DNA from 2 places in the Neobacillus sp. OS1-32 genome. Region 1 is predicted to be linked to the other one. Evidence: riboswitches for the same ligand, from Rfam matches in the RefSeq annotation. Region 1 holds a riboswitch; the other holds the start of a gene.
The links. A riboswitch is a leader RNA that binds a small molecule or an ion and turns the genes downstream of it on or off. The one in region 1 is predicted to bind cyclic di-GMP.
Positions count from the first base shown of each region.

Region 2: linked by a shared signal. The riboswitch ahead of RCG24_RS10965 (chemotaxis protein CheW) and the one ahead of RCG24_RS11510 (glucosaminidase domain-containing protein) in region 1 are both predicted to bind cyclic di-GMP.

Region 1 covers NZ_CP133263.1:2,286,339-2,294,091, forward strand. The annotation lists gene RCG24_RS11500 (MocR-like pyridoxine biosynthesis transcription factor PdxR) at 1-587, opposite strand, end outside; gene RCG24_RS11505 (hypothetical protein) at 731-868, shown strand; gene RCG24_RS11510 (glucosaminidase domain-containing protein) at 995-2,083, opposite strand; cyclic di-GMP riboswitch class I at 2,105-2,189, opposite strand; gene RCG24_RS11515 (AIM24 family protein) at 2,619-3,416, shown strand; partial or broken gene RCG24_RS11520 (GntR family transcriptional regulator) at 3,673-3,924, opposite strand; partial or broken gene RCG24_RS11525 (APC family permease) at 4,080-5,387, shown strand; partial or broken gene RCG24_RS11530 (ATP-binding cassette domain-containing protein) at 5,493-5,689, shown strand; gene RCG24_RS11535 (hypothetical protein) at 5,694-6,026, shown strand; gene RCG24_RS11540 (hypothetical protein) at 6,259-6,504, shown strand; gene RCG24_RS11545 (aspartyl protease family protein) at 6,504-6,884, shown strand; gene RCG24_RS11550 (MGMT family protein) at 7,453-7,753, opposite strand, start outside.
Region 2 covers NZ_CP133263.1:2,159,697-2,167,449, reverse strand. The annotation lists gene RCG24_RS10985 (acyl-[acyl-carrier-protein] thioesterase) at 56-817, opposite strand; gene RCG24_RS10980 (cytochrome b family protein) at 922-1,470, opposite strand; gene RCG24_RS10975 (hypothetical protein) at 1,769-1,948, shown strand; gene RCG24_RS10970 (methyl-accepting chemotaxis protein) at 2,035-3,930, shown strand; cyclic di-GMP riboswitch class I at 4,217-4,304, shown strand; gene RCG24_RS10965 (chemotaxis protein CheW) at 4,437-6,482, shown strand; gene RCG24_RS10960 (chemotaxis protein CheW) at 6,499-7,005, shown strand; gene RCG24_RS10955 (HAMP domain-containing protein) at 7,008-7,295, shown strand; gene RCG24_RS10950 (methyl-accepting chemotaxis protein) at 7,276-7,753, shown strand, end outside.

The DNA of each region.
Region 1 (7,753 bases):
ACCTTATCACCTTGGGAAAGCAGTAGTTTCGTTATCAAAGAAAAGGCTTGAGTTGCTCCCGTTGTAATGACGATTTGGTCAGCATGGCATTTTACCCCTCTTGTTTTTCTTAGATATTGTGAAAGAATCTTTCTTAATTCCAAACGCCCTTCAGGATGGTCATATCCAAAGGTATAATCTGGAGCTTCTAAACATACTTCTTTTGCCAACCTTCCCCAATCCTTTTTTGGAAACATGTCTAAGGCAGGTATCCCTGAACGAAAATCAATCACGTCTTTTTCCTGGATACACTCTTCTGAAATTTCCAAGGTTGTCGTTTGTTCCTCCTGCATTTGCTCCAAAAATGCTCCTTCAGCTACAAAAGTACCTGAACCCTGATGACCAACAATATATCCTTCCGCCAATAATTGCTCAAATGCCTCAATCACAACATTACGTGAGATTCCCAAGTGGGAAGCACACTCACGAGTAGCTGGTAGCTTTTCTCCTGCTCTTAGCTCTCCATGTAAAATTAGTTTTCGTATGTATTCATAAACCTGTCTCTTCAAAGGAATATCCAGTGTGCGGTCAATCGGAATCCACAGCATCCCTTTCTCCTCCCTCAAAATTGGTACTCTAAAAATTACTCTAAATTAGCTCTTATTCTAACCATTTTATCATGATACCGTAAAAATGCATGATAATTCAAAACAGATTATAGGAGGTACATAACAATCATGGAGGCAATCGAATGCAGTTACAAAGAACATTAGGTTGGAAAGAAGCAACTTCTCTTGGGATTGGTGCAATGGTCGGGGCAGGGATATTTGTGCTTAGTGGAGTTGCACAGGCAAAGCAGAACCTGCAGTTATGGTCTCATTTATTTTAGCCTCCTTACTCGCCATTTTTCTATTTCTCTTCATGAAATGTGGTTAGGAAAATAAAACGTAAGAAGGCAACGACCGCTGGGATAATTGCCTTTCTTTAAATAAGGAACCTTTCCAAAGACAAGTCCTTAATTTGATGCAGCAATGGCACCTGCTTGTACATCGTACTGAGTCAAGTTGTGAGTCTTAATTATAGATTGTAATAGATTGGCATAGTTGGGATCAGTAGCATAACCGTCTTGCTGAATGTTTACAGTTGCTTCCCTGTAATCTGTTACACCAATAATGTTGGCATATCTTGGCTTTAGTAAGAACTTGGTATGGTCAACTGTGGAATCATGTAAGCTACGATACTTTCTAAATTTTTCATTTGCAGTGAATGGAACCCCTTTGACATCATATTCTAGAGTAGGCAGGATGACATAATCACCAGTCCAATAATAATCAGCCTTGATACCAAAGTAGTTGTTAGCATTTACTGACAACCAAGAGAATCCATAGCACGACTCAAGAATAGCTTGTGCAATTGTTAATGAAGGTAAAATCTTGTAATCCTTCCAAGCTTGTATTGCATCTGGTGCTACTTGATTTATGAAGTTTACTTTTTCTTGTGTAGTAAGGTTGTATTTAGTAATATAGTCTACAGCTTGTAATTGAGGTGCAGGCTGCGATACTGGTTGTTCTACATAACCTTCGGATGCGGTTAAACGTAGAACTTGCCCAACATAAATCGTGTCAGAGGTTAGATTGTTGTATCTTTTAATATTTTCTACTGTCAATCCATTTGCTTTAGCGATTAAAGATAGGTTGTCACCCGCCATAACTGTATATGTATCTACATGAGGCTGTTCTACAACGGGCGGTTTTACTGGTTTAGGTGCAGGTTTTGCGGTTTTAACCACTGGCTTTGGATTCGTTTTAGGCTTCTTTACCGTTTTAGTAGGTTTCACTATTTTCGATGTTTTTGTACGAGTTTTTGATGATGTTGATGGAATTCTCAACACTCGACCAACTTTTATCTTGTTAGCGTTTACAATCTTATTTGCAGATTTTAAACTTGCTAGAGATACCTTATACTTTTTGGCAATTGCTGATAGGATGTCTCCTGACTTAACAGTATATGTTATTGTAGCGGCATTTGCTGGTAACATTGTTAAGGGTGTTAAAATTGATACGGATAATGCTGTCGTTACAATGGCCTTCTTGATCTTTTTCAAACTAAACTTCCCCCTATATTCTTCAGTAACCCAGCCACCATAGCTTATTTGCTTTAGGTCTGTGGTTTTGCGAGACTATCTTTCGATAGCTGTGCTTTTTTCGAATGAGGAATGTTATTATCTCTATCTATACCTCACAAAACTATCATATTAAATTTTTTTCATAGGATATAGGGGGAATGGTTTCCAAAATTCAATAGTACAGAAGAATACCTTACAGAACGTAAAAAGGCAACACCCAAAGGGTTAGTTGCCTTTCGATACTATGCCAAGAAGATAGACACAGATTTTTCTAGCGCACTTCACATGGTGGCCTTGATAAAAAAGTTTAAATAAAGAGAAATTTAAACTTCCTCATAAAAGTAACGTTTTTCTCAGTATTTGAAATTTGCAATAACCATTTTTATCGTGTATAAGCTGAATATGGTAATATGACCTATGACTTTAATTTCTGCATTTTAAATAAATTTTCCTGCTCTGAATATGCAATGCCTGTCAGTTTGATATAATAAAAAAATGGAAAGGGGAATTTGTAATGTCAGATGCATATCAAGTTATTTCTTTTGTTGAAAACCAAAACATGAAAATTGAAATTTTAGAATATCAAAATCTAGGCGGGAATGATAATTTTACCGTTGCTGAAAAATTATATTATGCTCAAAAGTCAAATATAAAATTAAGACAAGTTAGGATTACACTAAAGAATAGCTCCTTAACAGCGGAAGCCGGTGCTCTTCAGTTGATGAAAGGGAATATTACATTAAAAAGCTTAGGTGGATCTGGCGCCAAAGGGTTTTTCAAAGGACTAGCCTCCAACGTTTTAGCAAATGAATCCATGATCAAACCGCAATACCAAGGCAGCGGAATTATTTATCTGGAACCCAGTTTCAAACACTACATGATTGTGGAACTTGACAACGAAGAAATCATTGCAGATAAAGGTCTATTTTATGCTTGTGAATCCAGTGTTTCCGTTTCCGTTCAGGCAATGAAAAATATCTCTTCCGCCATTGTCGGAGGGGAAGGGCTATTCCAAACGAAAGTTTCCGGAAGCGGATTTTGCGTATTTGAAATACCGGTTCCGGAAGACGAGCTTGTGGAATTTGAAATTCAAAATGAAACGGTTCAAGTTGATGGGAACTTCACACTTTTCCGAGTTGGCAACATTGACTTTACCGTTGAAAAGTCATCAAAAAGCATTTTCGGTTCTGTTGCTTCAGGAGAAGGATTACTTCAAACATTTAGAGGGACGGGAAAAGTCATTATAGCACCAACATTACCTGTTTACCAAAAATTAGTTCATGCTCTTACCCCAACGCCACCGGAGAAATAGGATAAGGGGCAGTCCGAAGACATAGCATAATTAAAGTAGTTAATATGGGTTCAATATCGGTTGTATTAGAATAGGGATTGAGGAAACTAGAAATAATCCATAGACAAATGGAAAGTCCCCTGAAATCAACCGTAATATGGCTGGTTTTTTTCGAATATCTTACACCCCCTCAATTCCCTATATTAAGTTTTATGGAGCAAAAGGAACAAAGTACCTAATCATAAATTTCCAGGATTGTCGTTTGTTCCTCCTGTATTTGCTCCAAAAATGCTCCTTTATCTACAAAAGTACCTGAATCCTGCTGTCCAATGATATATCCTTCTGCCAATAATTGCTCCAACGCTTCAATCACAACATTACGTGAAATTCCTAATTGGGAAGCACATTCACGAGTGGCTGGTAGCCTTTCTCCTGCTTTTAACTCTCCATGTAAAATTAGCTTTCGTATGTATTCATAAACCTGTCTCTTCAAAGGAATATCCAGTGTGCGGTCAATCGGAATCCACAGCTTCTCTTTCTCCTCCCTTAAAATTGGTACTCTAAAAATTACTCTAAATTGGCTCTTATTCTAACCATTTTATCATGATACCGTAAAGGAGCAGGAAAATTTTAAAACTATTGAACAGATTATAGGAGGTACATAACGATCATGGAGGCAATCGAATGCAGTTACAAAGGACATTAGGTTGGAAAGAAGCGACTTCTCTTGGAATTGGAGCAATGGTCGGAGCTGGGATATTTGTTCTTAGTGGGGTCGCAACAGGCAAAGCAGGACCTGCAGTTATGGTTTCTTTTATTTTAGCTTCCTTACTCGCCATATTATTAGGGCTATGTTATGGAGAATTAGCATCACGATATCCAAGGGCTGGTGGTTCATATGAATATGCACGAGAAACAATGGGAGGTTTTATTGGAACGATTGTTGGTTGGGCATATTGGGGAGCTTGGTTGGCCGCCAGTAGTTTCGTCTCACAAGGTTTTGGTCATTATTTAAATGCTCTTACTGGTGCTCCCCCAAAGTTAAGTGCAGTCCTTTTACTCATTGGTTTAGGGATGTTAAATATTGTTGGAATTAAATTCAGTGGAAAGCTCCAAGTCGGGATCGTCTGTACAGTGATTGCTGTACTTATAGGATTTTTCATTATAGGGATTAAGCATGTTGACTTCTCTTAGTATCAACCTTTTTCCCCTAATGGGTTTTCTGGAATATTAGAAGCTACATTGGTGGGATTTCTCTCGATTGTCGGTTGGGATGCCATTGTTGCTTCAGGAGAGGAAATACGAAATCCAAAAAAGACGATACCTTTAGCCATTATTACTTCCATAATGGTTGTTTTATTTCTTTATTTAGGGCTTTTATTTGTCTCCATTGGGGTTATACCTTGGCAAGAATTCGGAGCTTCGGATGTCCCTGTTGCTTTAGCCAGTCAACAATTTTTCGGAAACGTTGGTCCAATCTTTATTAGTTTGGTCATTGTTTTGGCGTTACCAGCGACATGCAATGCCTTTATCATTACAATTTCGAGAACTGCATTTGCGATGGGGAGAAATGGCTTATTACCGAAGAAGACAGCCTATATTCATCCACGTTTTCAAACACCTATTTGGGCGATTACACTTGGAGTCGGCATTCAAATTGCATTTACACTGATAAGTTCGATAAATATTGCTGTAACAGCTACAGGATTTTTATACCTTTTAACTTTCATTTTTACGATGATTGCCTTTTTCATCTCAAGAAAACGAAACACAATAAAAGATCCAGAAACACAATTTTACGTTCCATTTTATCCAGTCATCCCTATTTCGGCTTTACTTATCTGTTTGGGCTTACTTATACCCGTTGGAAAGTCTGGTTTTTTAACAGGACTGCTATGGATATGCTTTGGAATATGCATTTACATTTTAAGATTAAGATTCATTGCGACTACTGACAAAGTTGATATCCAAAATAATGCAACGAATATGTAGGCAGGTTCAAGTGTCGAACCTGCTTTTTTGTACTTCGTAAGTAAAACTGAATCTCTCAACTTCCATTAAAGCGATTGTAATATTTCATAATTTGGAGGTAGAAAAATGCTCGAGGTTCAACATTTAACAAAGAAATTTAAAAATGGTAAAGGGATTTTTGATGTTACTTTTTCAATAAAAAGGGGGAAGTCTTTGGCTTTTTGGAACCTAATGGTGCTGGAAAATCTACGACTATTCGCCACATCATAGGGTTTATGAAAGCTGATGGAGGATTTATCAAAATAGATGGATTAGATACATGGATCGATGGCCTATTTATTGTCTACTCCAACGACAAGAGGAAAGGTTGCATTTACACAAGCAAGTGTTTTTATAACAGGATTATTCTTGATAACGGCTATTACAACCGTTTGTGGTATTGTTGGAATTCGTATTTTTATAGATGACACCAGTTCTTTTCATACAGAGCGATTTATCCAGTTGAATGTAGCAGCTTTTGCCCTGTTCTTTGCCTTAGGCGGAATTTCATTTTTGGTTTCGTCCTTGGCTAATGATGACTCAGCCAATGTTGTTGGAATCCACATTTCCCATTCACCTCAATTATTTATAATTAAAAAAGTTCTATTACACACATTATAACAAACATACATTCCTATTTCATATTATGAATTATATTTTTCTCCTTTTTTTAGGGTTTTCTATAACATCAATTTTTAAATGAAACCACTTGCTACCAATGCGTAGATAGCTGATTTAATAAATATGTATAAACTTTGAATTACCTATCCCTCTATTAATGAATAAAATGCATAAAAAAAGTGATATGAAATTAGCTATAGCTTATAATAAGAGAAAAAGGAGAGAATGATATATGAAGTGGCAGGAAGTTAGAGAATTATTCCCAAATCAGTTTGTATTAGTATCGATTCTTAATTATCATGAGGAAGAGGATAAAAAAATTATTGATGAAGTCGCACCCATTAGGTCCATTCCAGAAGAAAATGTAAATAAAGAGTTTTTTAAAGTAGAACCTGGAAATATTGTTTACCATACATCGAACAAGGAATGTATCGTTCATATTCGTAAAGACCCGTTGATGAGGGTGAGACGAATATAATGAAAATATCATTTGATGGACAACTTATTACAACATCACTTATAGTTACTTTTCGAGGAAGAACGTTACAAATCGATAATATGATTATAGATACAGGTTCCTCTCACACTGTAATTAGCCCAGATATATTAGAAGAAATAGGGGTAACGTATGAAAACGGTGACGATATTTATGAAGCATATGGAATTGGTGGTTCAGTTCCATTCTATACAAAAGTAATGGATGAAATTCAAATTGATAAATTTAATATAAAGAATATTGAAATTGATGTGGGGGTTCTTCCAAAAAATCACAATGGACTTCTAGGGTTGGATATTTTAATGACCTACAATTTTATTGTAGATATGGACAACTTAGAATTATATCCATCAAAAAAATAAAGCCGAGGATTAAGTATGATGAATAAAACTATTCTAGGAACAAAGTTTTAAAAATCCCAATATCTCTTTACTGCCAATAATTTTAACTCTACAATACCCGCACTCTTTTTCCGCTAGTTTTTTCACAAAAATTATTTCTCAAATTAAAAGATTTTTTTAGTACGTTAAAAGATTAAAAATCTAGGCAACGACAAAGCAGATGAAAATGCCTGGCATCAGCTAAATGACTTATCTCCAACAAACTTCATTCACTGGTTGAAAAGATTACTTGTGATCATGACTGCACTATCCATATTAAATATGGTTCTGTTAATCTGTTACGAGAAACATGAAAAGGCAACTCCCCATAAGGTTAGTTGCCTTCTTTTAAAATGAGTTACGAAACATACACTCCACGTGGCTCGAGAGGATAGGATTGATGTCTTTCGAGCCGTCGGTAGGCGGAAACATGTCCACGGTATATTTTGCACTAAGGGTAGGCGGGAACATATCCACTATATTCGTATAAAAGAAAGATGCGCCTTAACTTCAGATTGTGCCCATAATCTCATTGACAAATTGGAATTTGTCACTGTAATTCAAAAAGCACATTTTCATAGTTTTGAACGTAATATTTAATATTCTTCCTGCCCTTTTGAATAACTGTATGTCCCTCTTGTTCCAGTTTTTTCCGCTGTTCCTCCACACCACCAGGATTCTTTGGATTCAATTCACCATTTGCTTTTAATGTTCTCCAATATGGTGTTTCATTCTCACTTCTTTGGTAACTTGCCCATGCTACGATAGAAATAAATATTCCTGCTGTTATAGGATCGGTAAAATCAGCACTACTTAATTTTGCAAAATATTCTCTGATTTTTCCCACTGTT
Region 2 (7,753 bases), 130 kb from region 1:
CGGAGCAGTTTTTTCATAAGCAGGCAGTGAACGCTCCGCAGGTGGGAGGATCAGCCTAACTGTTTTCTTTAATCGTAATGAGTGATTTGAATACCACATTATCGTCCGTTTGATTGACACCCTCTATGTATATGACATTTTCATCCACTCCTGAGGTGTCTTTAAAAAGCGTGATCGAATCACCAGGCAATGCTTCTTGATTAAAATTGAGATCAATGGTTTGAATCGTGTAGTTTTGGTGATCTGCCACCGGAAAGCAATCCATGATGTAGTCGACATATTTGGAATTGTTTAAATGACCATTAAAGTCGATGTCACTGTATCCGATGACTTTGTCGTACACTGGTTCTAACTTGCCAAAATCCTTTAGTTTTGCTAACTTTCCCGCGATGGCTCGTTTCGTTATTTTCTCCGGATAGTGAATCTGAATGAGGTCACTTCGTTTAATTTTTCGCTCTTTTATATCCATAATCACCCATTTGGATACAGCCTTGATGATTATATTCCCGCTGGCATCTTTGACAAGGTAATCACGGTCAAACTCCACCCTGGTTGGTTCCAAGGGCCAGGTTTCAATCGTAATCTCCTCATCCCAATTGGGCATCCGGAGGATATCGACGCGAATTCGGGTTAAAATCCAAGCTACCCCAAATTTCTTCTCCAGCGTTTCAATTCCAAAACCAAGGTCCGCGGAAGCCAAACTAGCGATATCTTGGAAGTAACTGAAAAGGGTGCTTAACTTTAACTGTTTGTTGAAATCAACATCTCTAAGGTCGATATGGTACTGTCTTTTAAAAATCGATGATACAGATTCCATCTCCATTACTCCTTTGCATCATGTCTTTTTATTGTACCATATCGGCATAAAAACAAGCAGTTTACCGGTGAGCCAGGGCCTGTCTAACTCTAGGGCACACGTAGTTATGAAGCAAAAATATGAATCAATCCGATTAGAATAGCCAAAGCGATCACACCTGTATGGGCGGTTCGCAGAGTTTTGGCTTTTTTATTTTTAAATAAGACTGCCCCCACGATGCCGGCAATTGCCATTAAGATAACTGCGGCTAAGCCAATCATCCCTTCACCTTCCAGTTCACCTTTGTCTAAGTACATGACAACACCATGAGTGATACTTAAGCCCAAGGCAATAACTCCGATAAAAAGATGATATTTTCCAAAAAACTTAGAGAGGGAGATAAAAAGCTTCTTCCTATCGGGGAAATTTTTTACCATGAATTTCGTCGATCTTCTGATTGGAAAAATCAGTCCCGCTGCTCCTATCGCTGCAGCGGTTCCCCAGCCAACCGTTTTACCAATATCCTCATAGTCTTTTTCATCTTTATCGTGTCCTTCATGATGTTCATACTTTTTATCGAAATCATCATCGGCTGAAACAAGGTGACTTCCTGCTGAAACAAAACCAAGAGCAAAAACAAACAACAATCCGATGAATATCACTTTATAATTCATGGAAGGAACTCCTTTCGTAAGATTTATTATCTTTAGCCTAACCGTCCAAAATGAAAAATGTCTGAAAAAGTAAGAGAATTTTTGAACTTCTTTTTGCTGTGAATTGCAGCTGCTAAAGATTTTCTTCTAAAACGAGCCCTTTATATTCGTATCCGTTGAGTGAAATCAAAAATGTCATTTTTCTGACACACAAAATGTTCTGAAAAGAATAAAATGCCAATTTCCTCCTTTGAAGGCGTTTTTTTAGCTTGATATAATATATTGAATCTATATCTCAGAATGAAAGTGAGACGGTAAAATGAAGAAAAAGAAAAATCTGTTTTCAATGGGGATCAAATTGTGGAGCAGTTATATTATTGTATTTTTAGTGATTGTGTTTATATCGTCCTTTTCCTATAAATATATAAGTGATTCAACAAGTAAAATTCATCAAATTGGTAATCAGCAAATGAAAAAGCTTCAATTGCTGGAAGTTTAAAAGAAGATGTCCTTTATATTGGCATGTTTTCTAGTAATTATTCGTTGGATGCCAGTGATAAAGGCAGAGAAAATTTGGAAAACCTCATGAATATAAAGATTGCTGATGCTAGAAAAGATATTAAAGAAGTTCATCAGTTCATTATTAACAAAGAGAATAATGACCAATTGAATATCTTTAATAAAAATTTTGAAACCTATGCTTCTGATCTTTCATCATTTCTTCAAGCCTCTAAAAGGAACGACAAAGAGGAGGCACAAAGAAAATTAACAGCCATGACGGAAAGCGGAAGCAGCACGATCGCTTCTTTAGATGTTTTAACAAAAAGAGTAGAAAAAGATAATAACAAAATCATTGCGGATGCAGAGCACCAGTCAGCTAATGCGGCAAAGCAAATTATTATTGTGTCCATTTTAGCAGAGCTATTCTGTATTGTTGTAGCCTTCATCATTACCAGACGGATCCGTCGTTCTGTCGTTGGGGTTATCCAAAATGTAGATATTACGACCGAATCTGTTATGGAAATTAAAAAGTTGATTGATGAAACCGCCAATAAGGTTCAAATACTTGAGGAGCATATGCACAGCTCAAGTGCTAATACAAAAGAATTATTGGCCTTTGTCGAGAAGCTTGCGTCAGATACCAATGGAGCCAGTTCCAGTATCGATGAAATTTCGGCTGCAATCGAACAAGCGGGAGTATCGGGAAACATCGTGGCATCAAGTGCAGATACCCTTTCAGCCTCTGCTGAGCAAACCTCTTCCGCCATTCAAGAGATGATGACCTCGATTGAACAAGTTGCGTTAAATGTCAGCAGTGCCGGGGCAACGGTTGATCAAATTTCAGCAGCAATCGAAGAAATGAGTAAGTCCATAAAAGGTGTAAGCAAGCGTGCAGAAAGCTTAACGGATGACGCAGAACAAACGGCAGATGCAGTGGAAGAAATGGTCGTTTCGATTAAGCAAATCGCCGAAAGCGCCCAAACGGTGAACCAGTTAAGCAACACCGTTCAAGATGATGCCTTGGAAGGAACGGAATCTCTGAATAAAACCTTACATGGCATGAAGGAAATTTCATTAGTCATAAATCAGGCCAGCGAAGTGATGGTAAGACTGGGAAGAAGTTCAGATGAAATTGGCATGATCATTCAAGTAATCGATGATATTGCCGATCAGACCAATCTCTTGGCACTGAATGCTGCTATTGAAGCTGCCCGTGCTGGTGAACACGGAAAAGGTTTTGCTGTGGTAGCGGAGGAAGTGCGGAAATTAGCCGAGCGTTCCGCCCAAGCAACGAAAGAAATTTCGAAGTTAATCAAGGGAATTCAAGAAGAAACGTCAGTTGCTGTTACTTCCATTAAGGATGGTGCAGATAAAGTCAAGGTTGGCAACCAGCTTGCGGAAAAAACAACCGAAGCCATTCAGAAGATTGTCAAAGGGATTGCGCATGTAACAGAGGAAATGAATCAGATTGCCAAAGCGACAGAGGAACAGACGAGGAATAGTGAAATGATTACCCTAGCGGTTGAGAATGTGAAGAAAAAGGCGTCGGAAATGACGCATTCGACGAAGGAACAATCGATCACTGCTGAGGAAATGGTGAAAGGTATCTCCGGAGCAAGTGACCAAGTACAGCAAATTTCAATTGCCACTGCAGAACAGGCGAAAGGCATCATGGAGATTGTAGAGGCAGCAGAAAATGTTACGAACCAATCTAATACGGTGAAAAATGCAACCCGGGAGCAATCGATTACTGAAGCGGAAATTGTCCGTAATATTAATAGCTTGAAAGAAATGACTGGAATAATAGTGGCTGCTGCACGTCATCAATTACAATCTAGTAAAGAAATGGCTTTGGAAATCGAAAACAATCTAAAACAAGCAGAAGAATTAAATAAAATTTTCCAAGTTCAAACAAAACAATCCGACGAAGTTGTAAAAGCAATTACTGAAGTAAACAACCAAATTGATAAAATTAAATGATGCTTGAAATGGATCTCGTCTGCTTCAAACACATCAAAATTTGGATTTTTTTGGACAATCTCCCACATGGAATAATGGACAAGGCAACGAACCCGAAACAACGGGCGTTGCCTTTTTCTATCATTGATAATGAATTTTTTAAGTAATATTGGTTTATTATGTGAATTTTTTATGTATTTGTTGTTTTAGTAATATTACGGTGACATTTTTCACAGCATCCTTTATTCACACTTTGTATATTGAAATTTAGGACTATGTACCTAACTATGATTAGAGTTTAACTCCGTTTCGATAAAGGCAAACCTTCTGAAAGGTAGGGACGCAAAGCCATGTGCCTAATGCAATTTAAATGCGATGGTTGACAGGTTACCGGATAGCTAAGTTTTGCGGAAAAGCTATTCATTTGTTGGATAGCTTTTTTCTTTTTATATAGAGTTCTGTTTGTTCTCAGGAAAAATGTTTCATACATTGTTAGCAGAAATTAATAGAGGAAAGAGGGGGAGAATATGCCGAACCAAACAGAAAATGACTCGTTTCTTGAAATGTATATTATGGAAACCTCTCAGCTGCTGGAACAACTAGAAGAACTAATTCTGGAAAGTGAGGAAGCCAAACATTTTTCGAAAAATGCCGTGAATGAGATTTTTCGGATTATGCATACGATAAAGGGTTCTTCGGCGATGATGCATCATGAAAATATTGCAGCATTGTCCCATTCATTAGAAGATATTTTCTCTTTTATTAGGGTAGAAAAACCTCAATTCATCGATTTCTCCACTCTTTCTGATTTGATTTTGGATAGCATCGACTTCATTAAAGTTGAGGTTCAAAAAGCCAAAAACCTTGATACGGTTGATGGAGAAGCCTCTTTTTTGATTGAGTCTGCCAAATCCTATTTATCAAATTTGAAAAATAGCAGAGTTGCGACAAATGGCGAGAGTCAGCAGGGAAATGATCTACAAAGGCAAGACCGGCAGGCTGCTGATATGATCGAACGGATGTTGAGTGACAGGAACAATGATGATTTAAACCTATTCCATATAACGGTCTATTTTGAAGCTGGCTGTGAAATGGAGAATGTCCGTGCGTTTCAAATTGTCTATCGATTAAAAGACATTGTCAATGAACTTTATCATATCCCGGAAGAGATCGAAAAGGAATTTATCGTTTCCAGTGAGGTGATTAGAAATCAAGGCTTTCAGATATTTATTCGGACAGAAAAATCTCGTGAGGAAATTGAGCAGCTGCTTTCTCAGTCTAGTTTTTTACAGCAGTTGAAGATTTCACAGATTAACAGAGAAGAAGAGAGAGCAAGTGCTGATGAGAGCAATCATTCACATCAGCGAAGGTCTATTGAAGAAAAGCGACTCAATAGCCAGCACACCAGTTTTATCAATGTGAATGTTTTGAGATTAGATGAACTAATGGATTTAGTGGGCGAATTAGTGATTGCTGAAGCGATGGTCACCCAAAATCCTGATTTGAACGGTCTTGAGCTGGAACAATTTCAGAAAGCGGCAAGGCACCTGCAAAAGATTACCAATGAAATTCAAGATAAAGTCATGGCTATTCGCCTAGTCCCATTAACAAGCACATTTCACAAGATGCACCGGGTCGTCCATGATATGTGTAAAAAGCTTGGCAAAACCGCTCACCTGCAATTAATTGGGGAAGAAACGGAGGTGGATAAAAGTATTGTCGAGCATATCTCTGATCCAATTATGCACTTAGTTAGAAATTCCCTGGATCATGGGATTGAATCGGCAGAAGAGCGGCGGATAAGCGGTAAGCCGGAATTAGGGACGATTACTCTTGAAGCCAAAAATGCCGGTGGGGAAGTGATCATTCAGGTAAAGGATGATGGAAAAGGCTTAAACCGCGATAAAATTCTCGAAAAAGCGAAGAAAAGTCATTTACTACATAAAAACGAAGAAGAGCTGACGGATAAAGAGATCTACCAGATGATTTTCCTTCCGGGCTTCTCGACAAAGGAGAAGATCACCGAATTTAGCGGACGGGGGGTAGGAATGGATGTCGTCGTCCAAAACATCTCAGCCGTAGGTGGTTCTGTTTCCGTCGACAGTGTGCCCAATCAAGGTACAACCATATCTATTAAAATCCCGCTGACCCTGGCAATTATCGACGGGATGAATACAAGAGTCGGTCATTCCTATTATACCTTACCGACAACGGTGATTAAGGAATCATTCAGACCGGGGAAAAACGATGTTATCACCGATCCTGATGGGAATGAAATGATCATGATTCGCGGTCAATGCTATCCGATTCTTCGGCTTCATCAGCTTTATCATACGAAAGCGGATAAACTTCAAATACATGAAGGGATTCTGATTATGGTGGAACAGGAGGATCAGTGTATCTGTCTTTTTGTTGATGAATTATTGGGTGAGCAGCAAGTCGTGGTCAAGTCTCTGCCACCGTATATAAAAAGAATCAAAAATATTGAAACTATCTCCGGCTGTACACTATTAGGTGATGGAAGTATTAGCTTAATTCTTGATGTAACAGGGTTAATGAAGACTAGAATTTGAACGAAAGGAGCTGTAGATGATGACAGAAATAGGATCTCAAGAGGTGGAAACATGGGAGGAGGATACGCAGAAGGACAAATTTCTTACCTTTATTGTTGAAAATGAATGTTATGGAATTGAAATTAAATATGTCACCGAAATCATTGGCATCCAGAAAATAACCGAAATTCCCGAGATGCCAGACTTTATTCGGGGAATCATCAATTTGCGGGGGAAAATTATTCTCGTTATGGACATTCGGCTGCGCTTTAAAAAGCCATTTCAACCATACAACGATCGGACATGCATTGTGGTGATTGATGTTGATGATCTATCAATTGGTCTGATTGTCGATAGTGTATCGGAGGTTCTTTCGATACCGGACAGCGAAATTGTCGCTCCACCTGAAATCCATCAAAAAGGAAACAAATATGTGATGGGTGTCGGCACCGTAGGGGAGGACGTGAAATTAATCTTGGATTGCACCAAGCTGTTAAATACTGACGAAGCCCAAACTTTAGAAACAATCGGGAAGGAGCATTAGCAATGAACTGGTTAAGAAACGTGAAAATGAAGTCGAAAATATTGTTTTGTTTTTCCCTCAATGCCTTTTTAACCGTTATCGTTGGTCTGATTGCGATCAATTATGGAGATCAGTTAAGTCAAATATCTTTATTTACTAGTATCGTCATTGCTGCCATCCTCTTGAATTTATTCCTGGGATTATTCCTTTCTGGCGTGATTGGCAGACCGCTTCAGAACCTGATTCATAGTGCCAACAACATAGCAGAGGGGAATTTTGCTGTAGACCTTGATGTTGAGCGTCAGAGATGAATTTGGCCAATTAATGACATCGTTCGCAAAAATCTTGACCACAACTCGTAATCAAGCCGAAGCTGCAAATAAAATTGCTTCCGGCGATCTCGATATCCATGCAGAAGTGAAGTCTGATCAGGATATCCTGTCACGGAGCTTGAAACAGGTTGTTGAAACACTTAGAACCTTAATGCATGAAATGACCCAGATGTCTAGAGAGCATGATGCTGGGGATATTGATGTGTTCATTCCCGATGGCCAATTCAACGGTGCTTACAAGACAATGGCTCAAGGCGTTAACAACATGGTAAAAAATCATATCAGTGTAAAGAAAAAAGCGATGGCTTGCATCGCCGAGTTTGCCAACGGTAATTTCGATGCTGATCTGGAAAAATTCCCGGGTAAGAAGGCGTTCATTAATGATCATATCGAAGGTTTGCGAAAAAATATTAAACAATTTATCGCCGAAATGACCA